Regions from separate parts of the Bradyrhizobium sp. CCGB01 genome, predicted to be linked through region 2. Evidence: predicted binding sites of a transcription regulator. Region 2 holds the regulator's gene; each other region holds the start of a gene.

Region 1 (4,396 bases), 160 kb from region 2:
GATCGTCGACGTCGTCGTGGCGACGCCGGCGGTCTTGGCGAAGAACTTCCGGATCGAGATCGCGTTCGTGGTGTCGTCGGAACCCTGGTCGATCACTTTCAGCGTGTCTTGCGGACCAAGGATCGCAGCGGTCACCTGCACGCCGCCAGTGCCCCAGCCATAGGGCATCGGCATTTCACGGCTGGCGAACGGCACCTGATAGCCGGGGATCGCGATCGCTTTCAGGATCGCGCGGCGGATCATCCGCTTGGTCTGTTCATCGAGATAGGCGAAATTGTAGGCGGGCGCGTTCATTCCGCGGCCTCCTTCATGGCATCGGGCGCATTGGCCTCGGCGAATTCCCGACGCAGCTTGCGCAGCAGGCCGAGCTCGGACTGGAAGTCGACATAATGCGGCAGCTTCAGATGCTCGACGAAGCCGGTCGCCTGGACGTTGTCCGAATGCGACATCACGAATTCTTCATCTTGCGCCGGGGCTACGGCCTCTTCGCCGAGCTCGCGGGCGCGGAGCGCGCGGTCCACCAGCGCCATCGACATGGTCTTGCGCTCGCTCTGGCCGAAGGCGAGGCCATAGCCGCGGGTGAAGCACGGCGCTTCTGTCGCCGATCCCTTGAATTGGTTGACCATCTGGCATTCGGTCAGCTCGATCGAGCCGAGCGACACGGCGAAGCCGACGTCTTCCGCAGAGAATTCGACCTCGACCTCGCCGAAGCGGATCTCTCCGGCGAAGGGATGGTTGCGGCCATAGCCGCGCTGGGTGGAATAGCCCATCGCCAGCAGGAAGCCCTCGTCGCCGCGCGCAAGATTTTGCAGGCGCAGATCACGGTCCGCCGGAAAGTTCAGCGGCTCGCGCGTGAGGTCGCCGACGCTGGCGCCGTCTTCCGCCTGCGGTGAGGATTCGATCAGTCCGTCGCGGCCGAGAATGTCGGTCACGCGCGGCGTGGCCGCGGTCGAGGCCTCTGCGGTTGCCGGCGCTTCCGGCACAAAGCCTTCAGCGAGGGTCGGATCGAGCAGGCGATGCGTATAGTCGAAGGTCGGCCCGAGGATCTGCCCGCCAGGAATGTCCTTGAAGGTCGACGACACGCGCCGCTGCACCCGCATGGCGCCGGTGTCGACCGGCTCGCTCGCGCCGAAGCGCGGCAGCGTGGCGCGGAAGGCGCGGACCAGGAAGATCGCCTCGATCAGATCGCCGCGCGCCTGCTTGATGGCGAGCGCAGCGAGCTCGCGATCATAGAGCGAGCCTTCGCTCATGACGCGGTCCACGGCGAGGCCAAGCTGCTCCGAGATCTGGTCGAGCGTGACTTCCGGAACGCTTCTGTCGCCGCGCCGCGCATTGGCGAGCAGGCGATGGGCGTTGTCGATGGCGCGCTCGCCGCCTTTGACTGCGACATACATGCGACTAGCTTCCCTTGTTCACGACACGCGTGGTGCGCGGGATCGCAACCACGGCGTCATCGGCAACCAGCACCACATCGATGCCGCGCGGAAACAATGCCTCGTTGAACCGCAGGCGCTCGAACAGGTCGAAAGGCTTGATCGACGCCTGAAGTGTCGCGACACCATCGATGCCGGGGCCGCGCAGCTCGAAACTGCGCCCTGCATCGAGGTGATCGACCTGGAGGATGACCGTGGTCGAGCGATCCGGATATTCGTTCGTGCCGAGCGCGAAGCGCTCGAGCACCGGCAGCGCCGTGCCGTCGCTGATCAGAGCGAAACTCGCGATCGACGAGTCCTGCACGACCGGCGCGCCGGTGTGGAACTTGAGCCATTTTGTCACGTCGGAGCTTTCCGACATGCGCGCATCGAGCCAGAGCGGTGTGTCATGGTCGAACAGCGTCAGCGCGATCGCGGCGGTGCCGCGCATCATCGGTCCGGGCGCCCCTGCCATCGGCACGATGCGCTGGACCGAGCCCGGCCGCGCCATCGCGTCCATGACCGAACGAAAGGTCGATTGCGCCGACAACACCTTGTCGGCGAACCCCGGCGGCAGTTCCGCAATCGTGGTCATGGCCTCACCCCTCACCGCGCACCATGGTGTAGAAATCAACCTTCGTCGCGGCGGTCTCGGCCGCCGCCCGCGCGCGCTGAAGCATAAGCTGCTCGCGCAACGGCGTGATAACGTCACGCTCCACCGCCTCGCCGAATTCACCGGACTGCACCAGCGCGTCGCACAGCGCGATCAGCCGCGCCTTCTCGCCGTCGCGTCCCAGCGTGTAGCCGAAGCCGACCTCGCCGCTCGCGAGCCGGACCGCCGCGCGCGACACCGTCGCTTCGCCGAGATTGAACGGCGCGCCATCGCCGCCGACCCGGCCGCGCAGCATCACGAGGCCGTTTTCCGGCGCGCGCAGCTCCTGATGTGCCGGCAGCGCGAAAGCGCGGAGGCGAGCGGCGATCTCGCCCGCCTCCGCGTGCGCCAGCACGGCCATCGCGGCCTTGCGCTGGGCTTGCTGGTTGTTGTGCTGGGTCACCAAATCCACCGAGCTTTTGACAGAACTTGCCGAATCCAAGTTGTCTATGATAATAGACAACTTGATACCGAAGCGCCATGACTGTTTCGTGACAAACGTGTGATTTCTGAAGTAGGCTTCGCGGCAACATGAGCATGCAGGACACAGCCTCTTCGGGCGTCGCGCTGTGGCGCCTCGTTGCCGACGGCATCGAGCGCGGCATCGCCGACGGCCGCTTTGCGGCCGGCGACAAGCTGCCGGGCGAGATGGAGATCGCCGAAACCTATCGGGTGAACCGCCACACCGTGCGGCGCGCGCTCGCCGCGCTTGCCGAGCGCGGCATCGTGCGTGCCGAACGCGGCAGCGGAACCTATGTCGAGGCGCAGCGCCTCGCCTATCCGCTGCGCTCGCGCACCCGCTTTTCCGAGATCGTCGGCGCCGACGGCCGCGAGCCGCATGGCCGTTTGATCGAAGCGTCCGACGACGTCGCGACCCGCGAGCTGGCGCGGGAACTGGGATTGAAGGCCGGCGCGCCGCTGGTCCGGATCGAGGCGATACGGCTTGCCGACCGCACGCCGATCTGCGTCTCCACCACCTGGCTGTCGGCGGAATTGTTCCCGGGTGCGGGCAACGTGTTCGCCGCGACGCGTTCGATGACGAAACTGCTCGAGCACTACGGCGTCCGCGACTACAGCCGCGGCGCGACCCGGATCACCGCCGGCATCGTCGACGCGACCGACGCCGCGCGACTGGATCTCCCGCTGGGACGGCCGATCCTCGTGGTCGACGCGACCGACCACGATCTCCAGGGCAAGCCGCTGGTGACGAAGCATTCGCGGTTTGCGGCGGAACGGGTGGAGTTTTTGGTGGAGTCGTAGGCTTCTTCCCTCTCCCCTTGTGGGAGAGGGTGGCTCGCCGCGTAGCGGCGAGACGGGTGAGGGGTGTGTCTCCGCAAATTCCGATCAGAGCTTGAGGAGACAGACCCCTCATCCGGCGCTTCGCGCCACCTTCTCCCACAAGGGGAGAAGGGAATAAAGCAAGCTACGCCACAGCCCTTCGCCCGATGATCGCAAAGCGCAGCTTGCCCGAGATGAAATCGATCGCGGCGACCGCAACCAGAATCATCAGGATCAGGAACGACACCTTCTGCCATTCCAGCACGCGGATCTGCTCGGCGAGCTGGAGCCCGATGCCGCCGGCGCCGACGATGCCGATGATGGTGGCCGAGCGGGTGTTGGATTCGATGAAATATAGCACCTGGCCGGCGATGACGGGCAGGACCTGCGGCAGCAGGCCGAAGCGGATCTCGTGCAATGCGCTGCCGCCGGAGGCGCGGATGCCTTCGACCTGCTTCTGGTCCGCGCCCTCGATCGCCTCCGAGAACAGCTTGCCGAACGCGCCGAAATCCGACACGGCGATGGCGAGCACGCCGGCGAACGGGCCGAGCCCGACCACATTGATCCACACCAGCGCCCAGATCAGCGTGTCGACGCCGCGGATCGAATCCAGGAAACGTCGCACGGGGAAGCGCAGGATCTTCGACGGCACCACGTTGCGCGCGGCCAGCAGGCTGACCGGAAGCGCGAAGACGGCGGCCAGCGTCGTGCCGAGCAGCGCGATCGACAGCGTCTCGCCCAGCGCCTTCAGATAGATCGGCAACGAGGAGCCGGGATCTGGCGGGATCATCATCAGGCTGATCCAGCCGAGCTGGCTCAGCCCTGCGAAAAGGCGCGACGGCGAGAAGTCGAGATCGACGAGGCCGTAAACCAGGATCGCGAACGCCGCGACGATCATCGCCGGCATGGCGAGCCGCGCCGAGGCCGGCCGGTCGAACACATCGGGGTAGCGCGCGCGAATCCGCGCGGTGTCGATCTCCTGCGGCCCCGTCACGTCCGCGCCTCCTTGCCGAACAGGCGGCCGCGCAGCCAGCCCGTGGTGATGTCGATGATG
Region 2 (4,396 bases):
GGCACCACGATCTCGGCGGCGATCGCGTCCGAATTCGCCGAAAGCGACGGCCTGCACCAGTCCGGCCTGATCCTGCTCGGTCTCCTGCTGTTCGTGCTGACGTTCTTCGTACTTGCGGCTGCCCGGCTGATGCTGATGCGGCTGGACCAGAAAGCGGGAAAGTAACATGAACCCGATCTATTCACGCCGCCGCCGCAAGGACATCGTGATCCGCGGGCTCTGCTTCGGCGCCGCCGCCTTTGGCGTCACCTGGCTCGCGCTGATCCTGGTCACGCTGCTCTACAACGGCCTTGCGGGTTTGAACCTCGAGATCTTCGTCGCGGACACTCCGCCTCCGGGTTCGACTGAAGGCGGCCTGCGCAACGCGATCGTCGGCTCGCTGATCATGACCGTGCTCGGTGTCGGCATCGGTGCGCCGCTCGGTCTGTTCGCCGGCACCTATCTCGCCGAGTACGGCCGCAACGACAAGCTGACCTCGGTGATCCGTTTCATCAACGACATCCTGCTTTCGGCGCCCTCGATCATCATCGGCCTGTTCATCTACGGTGCGGTGGTGGTGCCGATGCGCGGCTTCTCGGCGATCGCCGGCAGTCTCGCGCTCGCCGTCATCGTCATTCCGGTGGTCCTGCGTACGACCGAGGACATGCTGCTGCTGGTGCCGAACGCGCTGCGAGAGGCGGCGTCCGCGCTCGGCCTGCCGCGCTCGCTGGTGATCAAGCGCATCGCTTATCGTGCCGCGCGCTCCGGCCTCATCACCGGCGTGATGCTGGCCACCGCCCGCGTCGCCGGCGAGACCGCGCCGCTGCTCTTCACCGCGCTGTCGAACCAGTTCTTCAGCCTCGGCCTGAACAAGACGATGGCGAACCTGCCGGTCACCATCAACAACTTCGTGCAGAGCCCCTACGCCTACTGGAAGCAGCTCGCCTGGAGCGGCGCCTTGCTGATCACGTTGACCGTGCTTGCCCTGAACATTGGCGCGCGCCTCCTTAGCGCCGAGAGGACTGCAAAATGAGCGAAATGTCTGTTTCCGTCAGTACGCCCGCCGTTCAGCACGGCTCGCAGCCGCTGCCCGAGGCGCCCGCCAAGGTGACGGTTCGCAACCTCAACTTCTACTATGGCGAGCACCACGCGCTGAAGAACATTAACCTGGCGCTCGGCACCAACCGCGTCACGGCGTTCATCGGCCCGTCGGGTTGCGGCAAGTCGACCCTGCTGCGCATCTTCAACCGGATGTACGACCTCTATCCGGGCCAGCGCGTCACCGGCCAGCTCATGCTCGACCAGACCAACATCCTCGACCCCAAGCTCGACCTCAACCTGCTGCGCGCCCGCGTCGGCATGGTGTTCCAAAAGCCGACGCCGTTCCCGATGACGATCTACGAGAACATCGCGTTCGGCATCCGTCTCTACGAGAAGATCTCGAAGTCCGAGATGGACGACCGCGTCGAGAAGGCGCTGCGTGGCGGCGCGCTGTGGAACGAGGTCAAGGACAAGCTCAACGCCTCCGGCCTGTCGCTCTCCGGCGGCCAACAGCAGCGCCTCTGCATCGCCCGCACGGTCGCGGTGCGGCCCGAGGTCATCCTGTTCGACGAGCCCTGCTCGGCGCTCGACCCGATCTCGACCGCCAAGGTCGAGGAGCTGATCCAGGAGCTGTCCGAGAACTACACGATCGCGATCGTCACCCACAACATGCAGCAGGCGGCGCGCGTCTCCGACAAGACCGCCTTCATGTATCTCGGCGAGTTGATCGAGTTCGACGACACCAGCAAGATCTTCACGTCGCCGACCGACCGGCGCACGCAGGATTACATCACCGGCCGGTTCGGCTGAGGAGACGGGATATGGGTTCTGAACATACCGCAAAGGCCTTCGACACCGACCTCCAGGAACTCACCCGCCTGGTCGCGGAGATGGGCGGGATCGCCGAGCGCATGATCGTCGATTCCGTCGACGCGCTGATCCGCCGCGACGTCGCGCTCGGTCAGCGCGTCGTCGCCATCGATGCCGATCTCGACGCACTTCAGAAGAAGATCGAGGAGCGCGCCGTGCTGACCATCGCGCGCCGCCAGCCGATGGCTGTCGATTTGCGCGAAATCGTCGGCGCCATGCGCGTCGCGACCGATCTCGAGCGCATCGGCGACCTCGCCAAGAACATGGGCAAGCGCGTCGCGGCGCTGGAGACCGATTTCCATCCGCTCAAGCTGTTCCGCGGCCTCGAGCACATGACCGACCTCGTGCAGCAGCAGGTCAAGTCGGTGCTGGACGCCTATGCCGCGCACGACCTGCCGGCGGCGATGGCGGTGTGGAAGGGCGACGAGGAAGTCGACGCCATCTGCACCTCGCTGTTCCGCGAACTCCTCACCTACATGATGGAGGATCCGCGCAACATCTCGTTCTGCATCCATTTGATGTTCTGCGCCAAGAACATCGAGCGCATCGGCGACCACGCCACCAACATCGCCGAGACCGTGTTCTACATGATCGAGGGACAGGCGATCACCGACAAGCGGCCGAAGGGCGACATGACGACCTTCGCCACGACGGTTCCGAATACTTAAGGAGCGACGACCCGATGGGCGCACGCATTATGGTGGTTGAGGACGAGGAAGCTCTCACCGAGCTGCTTCGCTACAATCTCGAAGGCGACGGCTACGACGTCGAGACGGTGATGCGCGGCGACGACGCCGACACCCGTCTCAAGGAGCACATCCCCGATTTGATCGTGCTCGACTGGATGCTGCCGGGACTGTCCGGCATCGAGCTGTGCCGGCGGCTTCGTACCCGCCCGGAGACCAAGCAGCTCCCGATCATCATGCTCACCGCGCGCGGCGAGGAGAGCGAGCGGGTGCGCGGACTTGCGACCGGCGCCGACGACTACATCGTCAAGCCGTTTTCGGTGCCCGAGCTGCTGGCGCGCGTGAAGGGTCTGCTGCGGCGCGCAAGCCCGGAGCGGCTCGCAACCGTGCTCGCCTATGGCGACATCGAGCTCGACCGCGACAAGCGCCGCGTGGCGCGCTCGGGCCGGCCGATCGATCTTGGCCCGACCGAATATCGCCTGCTGGAGTTCTTCCTGGAGCATCCGGGCCGGGTGTTCTCGCGCGAGCAACTGCTCGACAGCGTCTGGGGCCGCGACATCTATATCGACGAGCGCACCGTGGACGTGCATATCGGCCGCTTGCGCAAGCTGCTCAATCTTGGCCGCGAGCAGGACCCGATCCGCACCGTCCGCGGCGCCGGCTATGCGCTCGATGATCGCTTTGCGAAGGCAGAGCAGGCGTAGGGTTTGCGAGCTGATTTAGCGATCCGCCGCTACAATTTCCGATGTCGTCCCGGCGAACGCCGGGACCCATAACCACGGGGAGTGGTGAGGCGAAGACTCGGAGTGACCACTTTGCGCGACAATTGCGCCCTGTGGTTATGGGTCCCTGCTTTCGCAGGGACGACGCCCATCTTGTGGAGCCGTCATCGCGTGACGGCTGCCGTCGTGATCTCAGAAAACTCTCAGCGCGGACCCGGCTTCGCCGGCGCGCGCCTGCGATCCGCTGCGGGCTGATACGCCACGCGCGAGTGCTGGGCGCAGTAGGGCAGGCCGGAGAGCGCCTTGCCGCCGCAGAAGAAGAAATCCGGGCTCGAGGGATCGCCGACCGGCCAGTGGCAGGTCGCCTCGTTCAGCTCCAGCAGCGACAGTCGCTGGCTCATCGGCACCACGTTGTCGTAGGTGACCGGTTCGGCCTCGACCTCGACCTCGAAGGCCTGCGCCAGCGCGGTGTTGCCGCGCGCGATCGGCCGGCTCACCCGCATCATGTGCTGCGCGGGACGCGCCTTGCGCGGCCGGGGCGCTGCGGACGAGGGGCTCTTGGCGCGGCCGGACAGGCCGAGCCGGTGCACCTTGCCGATCACCGCGTTGCGGGTCACGTTGCCAAGCTCAGCGGCGATCTGGCTGGCCGAAAGTCCGGCCTCCCAGAGCTTTTTCAGCTGCTCGACGCGATCATCTGACCAGGTCAAAACCGTCATTGCACCCTTTCCTCCGCCGGCGCCTGCCATCCTGGGGCCGCACAGCGAATGCCTAAGCTTCGAAAAACCCGTGCCGTCAGAATCCCTTAAGGCTCGCCGGGCGCGCCAGATGCGCCCGAACGCTTACGCCGGTACATGAGGACTTAGAGGATCAGAACTGCTGCACGAGATGTCGTATCTGACAAGCCAAACGCTACAATATGGCGTGACTCACGCGCAAGAGTCCGCCGACTCGCTTCCACATGTTCCGTGGCGAAAATACGCAAAATCGCCACCGCAAGACTACGGATTAAGCATTTCGCGAGGCTTTCCGGGCGGCATTGACACCCGTTTCACCAGGCATAAGATGGTTGCGCGTGCCGCCCTTAAAAGGCGGCACGTT
Region 3 (4,396 bases), 4.0 Mb from region 2:
CGGCTGCGGCCGCCGCGACGGCGGCGATTCCAAGCATCCCGCGTGATGACGATGGCCCGGTGTTCCGCGCGCCCTGGGAAGCGCATGCGTTCGCGATGGCCTTGAGCCTGCATGATCGCGGCGTGTTCACCTGGCCGGAATGGGCCGCAGCCTTGGCCTCGGAGATCAAGCGCGCGCAGGCCGCCGGTGATCCGGATACGGGCGAGACGTACTATCTGCATTGGCTCGCCACGCTGGAAGGGCTGGTCGCACGCAAAGGCGTGGCCTCGGCGGAGACGCTGCACCGCTACCGCGACGCTTGGGACCATGCCGCCGACCGCACGCCGCACGGCAAGCCGATCGAGCTTAGGCCGGAGGATTTTGCGGGATAGTCGCTGAGCGCCGCGTTGTGTAGTGGACGCTGTTACTTCAACGAACACTGTCATTCCCCGCGAAGGCGGGGAATCCAGTACGCCGCGGCTTTCTCGGCTCAAGCGCGGTCTCTGGAATACTGGATCACCCGCTTTCGCGGGTGATGACACCGAACATGCGGCGCCCTCAGCGTCCTGCCGCAAACTCCCGCCATCCCTTCGCCCGCAGGCTGCACGCCGGACACTCGCCGCAGCCATAACCCCAATCGTGCTGCGCGCCGCGTTCGCCGAGATAGCAGGTGTGCGAGTGCTCGCGGATGAGGTCGACCAGCCCATCGCCGCCGAGGTCGTGCGCGAGCTTCCACGTCGCCGCCTTGTCGATCCACATCAGCGGCGTGTGCAGCTCGAAGGACCGCGCCATGCCGAGCGAGAGCGCGGCCTGCATGGCGCGGATGGTGTCGTCGCGGCAATCGGGGTAGCCGGAATAGTCGGTCTCGCACATGCCGCCGACGATGTGGGTGATGCCGCGCCGGTAGGCCAGCGCCGCGGCAAACGTCAGGAACACCAGATTGCGGCCGGGCACGAACGTGTTCGGCAGGCCGTCGGCGCCCATCGCAATCGCGACATCGCGGGTCAGCGCTGTCTCGGACACCGCCGCCAGCGTCGGGATCGACAGCGTGTGGCTCTCGCCGAGTTTTGCGGCCCAGTCGGGGCGAAGGCCCTTGATGCCGTCGAACAGGCGGTCGCGGCAGTCAAGCTCGACGGCATGGCGCTGGCCGTAGTCGAACCCCAGCATCTCCACACGCGCGAAGCGATCCAGCGCCCATGCGAGGCAGGTGGTGGAATCCTGGCCGCCGGAAAACAGCACCAGGGCGGTTTGTGATGAAAATGCGTCACTCATGGCCCGCGCTTTAGCATTGCGGGCGCGGTTCGCCAATCTTCCGCCAACCGGTGGAAATCACCCCGTTCCTCCGCGCCCCGCTGGGAACGGCGGCCCGCTTTTGGCATAAGGCTTTGGACCCAGGAGACTGCCCTGCAATGACCCCTTCCCGCGACATTTCCCGCCTGATCGAGATCATGGCGGCGCTGCGCACGCCCGTGACCGGCTGCCCCTGGGACCTCGAGCAGGATTTTTCGACGATCGCGCCCTACACGATCGAGGAAGCCTATGAGGTGGTCGAGGCTATCAGCCGCGGCGACCTCGACGATCTCAGAGAGGAGCTTGGCGACCTCCTGCTCCAGGTCGTGTTCCACGCCCAGATGGCGTCCGAGCAGAACGCCTTCGCGTTCGGAGACGTCGTCGAGGCCATCACGCGAAAAATGATCCGCCGCCATCCCCATGTCTTCGCCGACAAGGACGGCAATCTCGCCTCGCACCACGTCAAGGAAGTCTGGGACCGCATCAAGACCGAGGAGAAGGCCGAGCGCGCGGCGCGCCGGCCGCCGGAGGCCGCGCCGTCGCACAAATCGTTGCTGTCGGGCGTCAAGGCCGGCCAGCCGGCGCTGACGCGTGCCATGGAGCTGCAGCGCAAGGCCTCCACGGTCGGCTTCGACTGGAACGACCCGCGTGCGGTCCTGCAAAAGATCCGCGAGGAAGCCGACGAGATCGAGGCCGCGCTCGATCGCAACGACAAGCAGGAGATCGCGGAGGAGACCGGCGACCTGATGTTCGCCCTCGTCAACCTCGCCCGCCATGTCGACGCCGATCCGGAAGCCGCGTTGCGGGCGACCAACGCGAAATTCGAGCGGCGATTTGCCTATATCGAACGGGCGCTGGAGGCGCAGGGCCGCACGCTGGAGCAGGCGTCGCTGGCGGAGATGGATGCGCTGTGGAACGCGGCGAAGACGGCCACCTGATACGAGGACACAAGAGTGGACATCAGGCAGGACGATCCGACGGCGCCCTATGTCGCCGATTTGCTGGCCTATCATCTGGAAGAGCTGCGCAACGTCATGGGTGAACACGCGCAGGCGCTCGACGCGAGCGGTCTTTCGGACCCGGCCGTGACGTTTTGGACTATCTGGCAGGGCAATGCGCTGGTGGGATTTGGCGCCCTCAAGCAACTGGATGACGCGCATGCGGAGGTGAAGTCGATGCGTGTCGCGCCTGCTGCGCGCGGGACCGGCGTTGGCCGCGCCATCCTGCACCACATCATTGCCGAAGCCTGCAAACGTGGCTATGCGCGTCTCAGCCTGGAGACCGGCACAGCGCCGCTGCACGTTCCGGCCGTCGCGCTCTACCGCAGCGCGGGCTTCGTCTCCTGCGCGCCGTTTGCCGACTATCAGGCGAGCCCGCACAACCAGTTCATGCACCTTGATCTATCCAGGTGATGTTCGACCCAAGACCAATGCGACCACCACCAATGCGGCCACCGGCCGGGCGGATTGATTTCACTCTACGTATGTGATCCGGATTTAGGTCAGCACCTTTTCCGGAAATGCAGCGAGGCGGTCTTGCCAAAGCGTGAGGTGCACCTCAGCCATGAAATCGTCATGACCGGCAGTCTAAAGTTGAGCAACGGAGCCCGCGCAGCCGAAACCCAACGCAGGTAAGTGCGATGCCACTGAAACACTATTCGGTCCTCAAGGGACGCCCGATCGCGATGCGTTTCGGCACCGGCCAGTCGCCGCACTATCAAGTCCATGTCGTAGCCGACAACGCGGATTTCCGCATCGCCGTCAATGTGCAGTCAGCCGACGGAAGCGAAGTCGCGTTCCTGGTGCGATCGCACTTTGTCCATCCGATCACCGATCATCTCGCGGCGCTGCCGGTGGGCTTGCACCCACAGCCGCCGAAGCCGGCCAGCATCGCGCTGGATTTCATTCGCGGCAATCTGATGCAGCCGCAGGAGATGATCCCGCTGCCGCTGTCAGTGCCCGGACCGGACAATGACCTCAACGAGAAGCTCGACCAGTTCGTCCAGCGCGCACTCTCAAACGAAAGCGCGATGGTCTACGCATTCGGTGAGACATGGGGGCCGGAGACGAAAGCGGACAATTATTTCGGCTTCCGGCCGGGGCGCGGCATTCACGACATCCACATGAATCAGGGAAATCCAAGGGGAAAATTCTCGGGCGACAACGGGCCGTGGCAGGACGGCGGGCTCGTGTTCGAATTCCCGGATCAGAAGCTATGGACGGCGGTCTTCCTCAAATTCCAGACGCAGGCCTGGCACACCGACGACAAGACCGGTGACCCCATCGGCGGAGGCACGCCGACAGATCCGACGACTCCTCCGACGGGAGAAATGCCTGATGGTCTCGTGCGCATCATTGCGGCACTCGTCAACGCCGTGAAGACGCCCGAACGGGAAGTCGTCACGCTGCTCAATACGGCCGATCGCGACATCGATCTCACCGGCTGGATGCTGGCCGACAAGCAGAAGAACAAAATGGTCCTGTCAGGGAAGATCGCGACGGGCGGCACGCTCGCTGTCGTCGTGCAGAAGCCGATGGAATTATCGAACCAAGGCGGCATCATTTCGCTGCTGGACGAGCGCGGGATCAAGATCCACGGCGTCGCCTATACCAAGGCGCAAGCGAAAAATCCGGGCCTGACCATTCCATTCTAGGCCGTGTACCCATAAACCCGGCGGCGTGATGCGAAGGCAATGCCTGCTTTGCTCCTATAACGGCCGGAGTTGTGTGGCAGCGCAAGATGTCGCAATGGGCCATAAACTGCCATTGAAGATGAAGGCACGATTTTTTACTCGATCCTGACCTGCTTTCTTCCCGATGTCCCAAAGTCTATCTTGGCTGAAAAGACACGAGAGGCAGCGAAATGCTACCGGCACCAATCACTTATTGCTTCTACCGTTGTCGCGGGCTCTGCCCTCACACTTGGGTCGTCGCGACTTTCGCAATCATGATGGCCTCCGCTCCTCTGCAGGCTTCAACAGCACCAAAAACGTCGGCGTGCGGATACCTCGCTGGTCTAATTGATAAGGCACCGCCATCAGGGCCGTTGTTCCTGCCCAGCTATCCGACCGTCGAATCGGGGCCTCTGCATGGCGCCGCCTACCTCTATGACAATGCGGTAGCCGCCA
Region 4 (4,396 bases), 4.5 Mb from region 2:
GAGACCGCGCAGGGCCTCAACTTCACCGAGACCTTCTACTGGGACATGAACGACCAGACCCGCGCCTTCTCCAAGCGCTTCGCCGCGAAGATGAAGAACAATGCTCCGCCCACCATGGTGCAGGCCGGCGTCTATGCGGGCGTGCGTCACTATCTCAAGACGCTGGAAGCGCTCGGCGGCAATCCTCATGACGGCGTCAAGGTCGTCGAGAAGATGAAGTCGATGCCGACGGAGGACGATCTGTTCGGCAAGGGCGAGATCCAGCCCAACGGCCGTACCATCCACAACGCCTATCTGTTCGAGGTGAAGAAGCCCTCCGAGTCCAAGGGACCGTGGGACTTCTACAAGCTGGTCGGCACGGTGCCGGGCGATCAGGCCTTCACGCCGCTCTCCGAGAGCAAGTGCGCGCTGCTTAAGAAGTAAGACAATAGCCCGCAGGCCTTGAACCGGCCTGCGGGTGACTTTCAGGGGAACGCCGAAGGGACCGGGTGCGGGATCGATGCAGGCTCTTTACGCTCAGCTACTGGTAGGACTGATCAACGGCTCGTTCTACGCGCTGCTCAGTCTCGGGCTCGCCGTGATCTTCGGCATGCTCAACATCATCAATTTCGCCCATGGCGCGCTCTACATGATGGGTGCGTTCGTCGCCTATTTCCTGCTGAACCTCGGCGGCATCAACTACTGGTGGGCGCTGCTGCTGGCGCCCATCATCGTCGGCATCTTCGGCATGATCCTGGAACGGACCATGCTGCAATGGCTGACCGGGCTCGACCACCTCTACGGCCTGCTGCTGACCTTCGGCATCGCGCTGATCGTGCAGGGCGTGTTCCAGAACTATTTCGGCTCCTCCGGCCTGCCTTACGCCATTCCGGACCAGCTCAAGGGCGGCATGAATCTCGGCTTCATGTTCCTGCCGATCTACCGCGGCTGGGTCGTCATCTTCTCGCTGGTGGTGTGCATCGCCACCTGGTTCCTGATCGAGAAGACGCGGCTCGGTGCTTACCTGCGCGCCGCCACCGAAAACCCGACGCTGGTCCGCGCGTTCGGCATCAACGTGCCCCGCATGATCACGCTGACCTACGGTCTCGGTGTCGGACTTGCCGCGCTCGCCGGCGTGCTCTCGGCGCCGATCAACCAGGTGCGGCCGCTGATGGGCGCCGACCTCATCATCGTGGTGTTTGCGGTGGTCGTGATCGGCGGCATGGGATCGATCATGGGCTCCATCATCACCGGCTTTGCGCTCGGCGTGATCGAGGGCCTGACCAAATATTTTTACCCCGAGGCCTCTAACACCGTCGTCTTCGTGCTGATGGTGCTGGTGCTCTTGGTGAAGCCAACGGGATTGACGGGAAGGGCGGCCTGATATGACAGCCTTGACGGACGACACGCTGCCGGTAGCCCCGCGCGCCATTCGTGACGAGATGATCGTGTTCGTGGTGATGGCACTGCTGCTGGCCGCGGTGCCATTCAGCGGCATCTACCCGTTCTTCGTGATGCAGGCGCTGTGCTTCGCGCTGCTCGCCTGTGCCTTCAATCTTCTGATCGGCTATGGCGGCCTGCTGTCGTTCGGTCACGCGATGTTCCTCGGCACGGCCGGCTATTGCAGTGCGCATGCGCTGAAGGTGTGGGCGTTGCCGCCGGAGCTCGGCATCCTCGTCGGCATTGCTGCGGCTTTCGTGCTCTCGATCGTCACCGGGTACATCTCGATCCGCCGCCAGGGTATCTATTTCTCGATGATCACCCTGGCGCTGTCGCAGCTCCTGTACTTCATCTACCTCCAGGCGCCGTTCACCCATGGCGAGGACGGCATCCAGGGCATTCCGCAAGGGCGCATGTTCGGCTTGTTTGATCTGTCCAAGCCGACGGTGCTTTATTACGTCGTGCTGGTCGGCTTCCTCGCCGGCTTCCTGCTGATCTACCGCATCATCAACTCGCCGTTCGGCGAAGTCCTGAAGGCGATCCGCGAGAACGAGCCGCGTGCGATCTCGCTCGGTTACCGGACCGATCAATACAAGTTCCTGGCGTTCGTCCTGTCGGGCACGCTGGCGGGCTTTGCCGGCGCGCTGAAGGTGTTCGTGGCGCAGAATGCCTCGCTCACCGACGTACACTGGTCGATGTCCGGCGAAGTCGTGCTGATGACGCTGGTCGGTGGCCTCGGCACCATCTTCGGGCCCGTGATCGGCGCCTTCGCGATCATCGCGATGCAGCAATATCTGGCGGGTTTCGGCCAGTGGGTGACGGTGATTCAGGGCTCGATCTTCGTGATCTGCGTGCTCACCTTCCGCCGAGGCGTCATCGGCGAAATCGCGCATTACTTCCGGCGATCGCTCTAAGTAGTTGATTTTAAGTCAATTTACCTAGTGCGTGAAAGCGGTGGATGATCCGGTTCCGCGGGCGTGAGATGACACGCGCGCGGATCGAAAATGGTCTATGACAGTTTTGTGACGGCCCGTTCGGGCCGGGCCATTTCCAACCGGTAGTCTCTCCCCATGATGCGATGGTTTCGCGCTTTCCTGCCCAAGGAAGAACGGTTCTTCGACCTGTTCGACCGCCACGCCCAGACCGTGATCCAGGGCTCGATCGCGCTTCAGGGCATGCTCAACGGTGGCGAGGAGACGCCGGTCTACTGCCAGCGTGTCAATCAGTTCGAGAACGACGCCGACAACATCACCCGTGAGGTGCTGACGGCGGTGCGCCGCACTTTCATCACCCCTTTCGATCGCGGTGACATCAAGAATCTCATCACCTCGATGGACGATGCCATCGACCAGATGCAGCAGACCGCCAAGGCCGTGATGCTGTTCGAGGTCCGTACCTTCGAGCCGCCGATGCGGGAGATCGGCGCTCTTCTGATCGAATGCGCCAATCTGGTCGGCCGCGCGCTGCCGCTGATGCAGTCGATCGGCCCGAACGTCGCGATGCTGACCGCGATCACGGAGGAGCTGGGCAAGCTGGAGGGCCGGGTCGACGATCTCCATGACATCGGGCTGAAGGAATTGTTCCTCAAGCACCGTGACGGCAGCGCGATGGATTTCATCGTCGGCGTCGAGATCTACGACCATCTCGAGAAGGTGGCCGATCGCTTCGACGACGTCGCGAACGAGATCAACAGCATCGTCATCGAGCAGGTCTAGCGCATGATCCGGAAAAGTGTGCAGCGGCTTTCCTTCGCGACAAACGCGGAACGCGTTTGCGCGGAGATCATGCGCCGACTTTAAGGCGGGGGCCGCGCTGTGGATGCTGCGTTGGGTCTTCCCGTCCTGGTCGGACTGATCGCCGTCGCGCTGCTGTTCGACTTCCTGAACGGCCTGCACGACGCCGCCAATTCGATCGCGACCATCGTTTCGACCCGCGTGCTGCGGCCGCAATTCGCGGTATTCTGGGCCGCGTTCTTCAATTTCATCGCCTTCATGGTGTTCGGGCTGCACGTCGCCCAGACCATCGGCACCGGTATCATCGACCCCGCGGTCGTCGATGCCCAGGTGATCTTCGCGGCGCTCGTCGGCGCGATCGTCTGGAACCTCGTGACCTGGGGGCTCGGCATCCCGTCCTCCTCGTCGCACGCGCTGATCGGTGGGCTTGTCGGCGGCGGCATGGCCAAGGCGGGCATCTCGGCGGCGGTATGGAGCGGCCTGTCCAAGGCGGTGCTGGCGATCGTGCTGTCGCCGCTGGTCGGCTTCCTGTTGGCCATGATGCTGGTGGCGATCGTGTCCTGGCTCTCGGTGCGCTCGACGCCGTTCGCGGTCGACCGCGCCTTCCGCATCCTGCAATTCGCCTCCGCCTCGCTCTATTCGCTGGGACATGGCGGCAACGACGCGCAGAAGACGATGGGCATCATCGCCGTGCTGCTCTATTCGCAGGGCCATCTCGGCGGGGAATTCTCGGTGCCGTTCTGGGTGGTGCTGTCGTGCCAGGCCGCGATGGCGCTGGGCACGCTGATGGGCGGCTGGCGCATCGTCCGCACCATGGGCCTGCGCATCACGAAACTGACGCCGATGCAGGGGTTCTGTGCCGAGACCGGCGGCGCCGCGACGCTGTTCATGGCGACCTTCCTCGGCGTTCCCGTCTCGACCACGCATACGATCACCGGCGCGATCGTCGGCGTCGGCGCGGCCCGCCGCGTCTCCGCGGTGCGCTGGAACGTCGCAAGCTCGATCGTCTACGCCTGGGTGATCACCATCCCGGCCTCGGCCATCGTCGCGGCACTGACCTGGTGGGCGGTCCAGATCTTCAAGTAACCAGCTTCAGCCCGATGATGCCGGCGACGATCAACCCGATGCTGGCGAGGCGGAGTGCGGTGGCGGGCTCGCCGAACAGGACAATGCCCAGCGCCGCGGTGCCGACCGCGCCGATACCGGTCCAGACCGCATAGGCGGTTCCAATGGGCAGCGATTTG

The links. The regulator PhoB, encoded in region 2, activates phosphate uptake and scavenging genes when phosphate is short. The targets are predictions, from matches to a motif close to TGTCATNNANCTGTCAT.
Region 1: phnF (phosphonate metabolism transcriptional regulator PhnF) is a predicted target of PhoB. The motif match lies at 2,545-2,561, and genes of this name have one in related genera.
Region 3: NLM25_RS23325 (DUF2278 family protein) is a predicted target of PhoB. The motif match lies at 2,829-2,845, and genes of this name have one in related genera.
Region 4: NLM25_RS20750 (DUF47 domain-containing protein) is a predicted target of PhoB. The motif match lies at 2,431-2,447, and genes of this name have one in related genera.

The regions. Positions count from the first base shown of each region.
Region 1 is NZ_JANADK010000001.1:8,857,607-8,862,002, forward strand. It holds gene NLM25_RS41740 (alpha-D-ribose 1-methylphosphonate 5-phosphate C-P-lyase PhnJ) at 1-294, opposite strand, end outside; gene NLM25_RS41745 (carbon-phosphorus lyase complex subunit PhnI) at 291-1,394, opposite strand; gene phnH (phosphonate C-P lyase system protein PhnH) at 1,399-2,007, opposite strand; gene phnG (phosphonate C-P lyase system protein PhnG) at 2,012-2,476, opposite strand; gene phnF (phosphonate metabolism transcriptional regulator PhnF) at 2,596-3,324, shown strand; gene phnE (phosphonate ABC transporter, permease protein PhnE) at 3,488-4,336, opposite strand; gene phnE (phosphonate ABC transporter, permease protein PhnE) at 4,333-4,396, opposite strand, start outside.
Region 2 is NZ_JANADK010000001.1:9,022,147-9,026,542, reverse strand. It holds gene pstC (phosphate ABC transporter permease subunit PstC) at 1-165, shown strand, start outside; gene pstA (phosphate ABC transporter permease PstA) at 167-1,012, shown strand; gene pstB (phosphate ABC transporter ATP-binding protein PstB) at 1,009-1,830, shown strand; gene phoU (phosphate signaling complex protein PhoU) at 1,842-2,558, shown strand; gene phoB (phosphate regulon transcriptional regulator PhoB) at 2,573-3,280, shown strand; gene NLM25_RS42530 (GcrA family cell cycle regulator) at 3,502-4,014, opposite strand.
Region 3 is NZ_JANADK010000001.1:5,058,643-5,063,038, reverse strand. It holds gene NLM25_RS23345 (nitrile hydratase accessory protein) at 1-371, shown strand, start outside; gene queC (7-cyano-7-deazaguanine synthase QueC) at 538-1,251, opposite strand; gene mazG (nucleoside triphosphate pyrophosphohydrolase) at 1,389-2,207, shown strand; gene NLM25_RS23330 (GNAT family N-acetyltransferase) at 2,223-2,681, shown strand; gene NLM25_RS23325 (DUF2278 family protein) at 2,909-3,922, shown strand; gene NLM25_RS23320 (hypothetical protein) at 4,315-4,396, shown strand, end outside.
Region 4 is NZ_JANADK010000001.1:4,539,021-4,543,416, forward strand. It holds gene NLM25_RS20735 (ABC transporter substrate-binding protein) at 1-423, shown strand, start outside; gene NLM25_RS20740 (branched-chain amino acid ABC transporter permease) at 500-1,363, shown strand; gene NLM25_RS20745 (branched-chain amino acid ABC transporter permease) at 1,365-2,333, shown strand; gene NLM25_RS20750 (DUF47 domain-containing protein) at 2,490-3,134, shown strand; gene NLM25_RS20755 (inorganic phosphate transporter) at 3,234-4,238, shown strand; gene sugE (quaternary ammonium compound efflux SMR transporter SugE) at 4,231-4,396, opposite strand, start outside.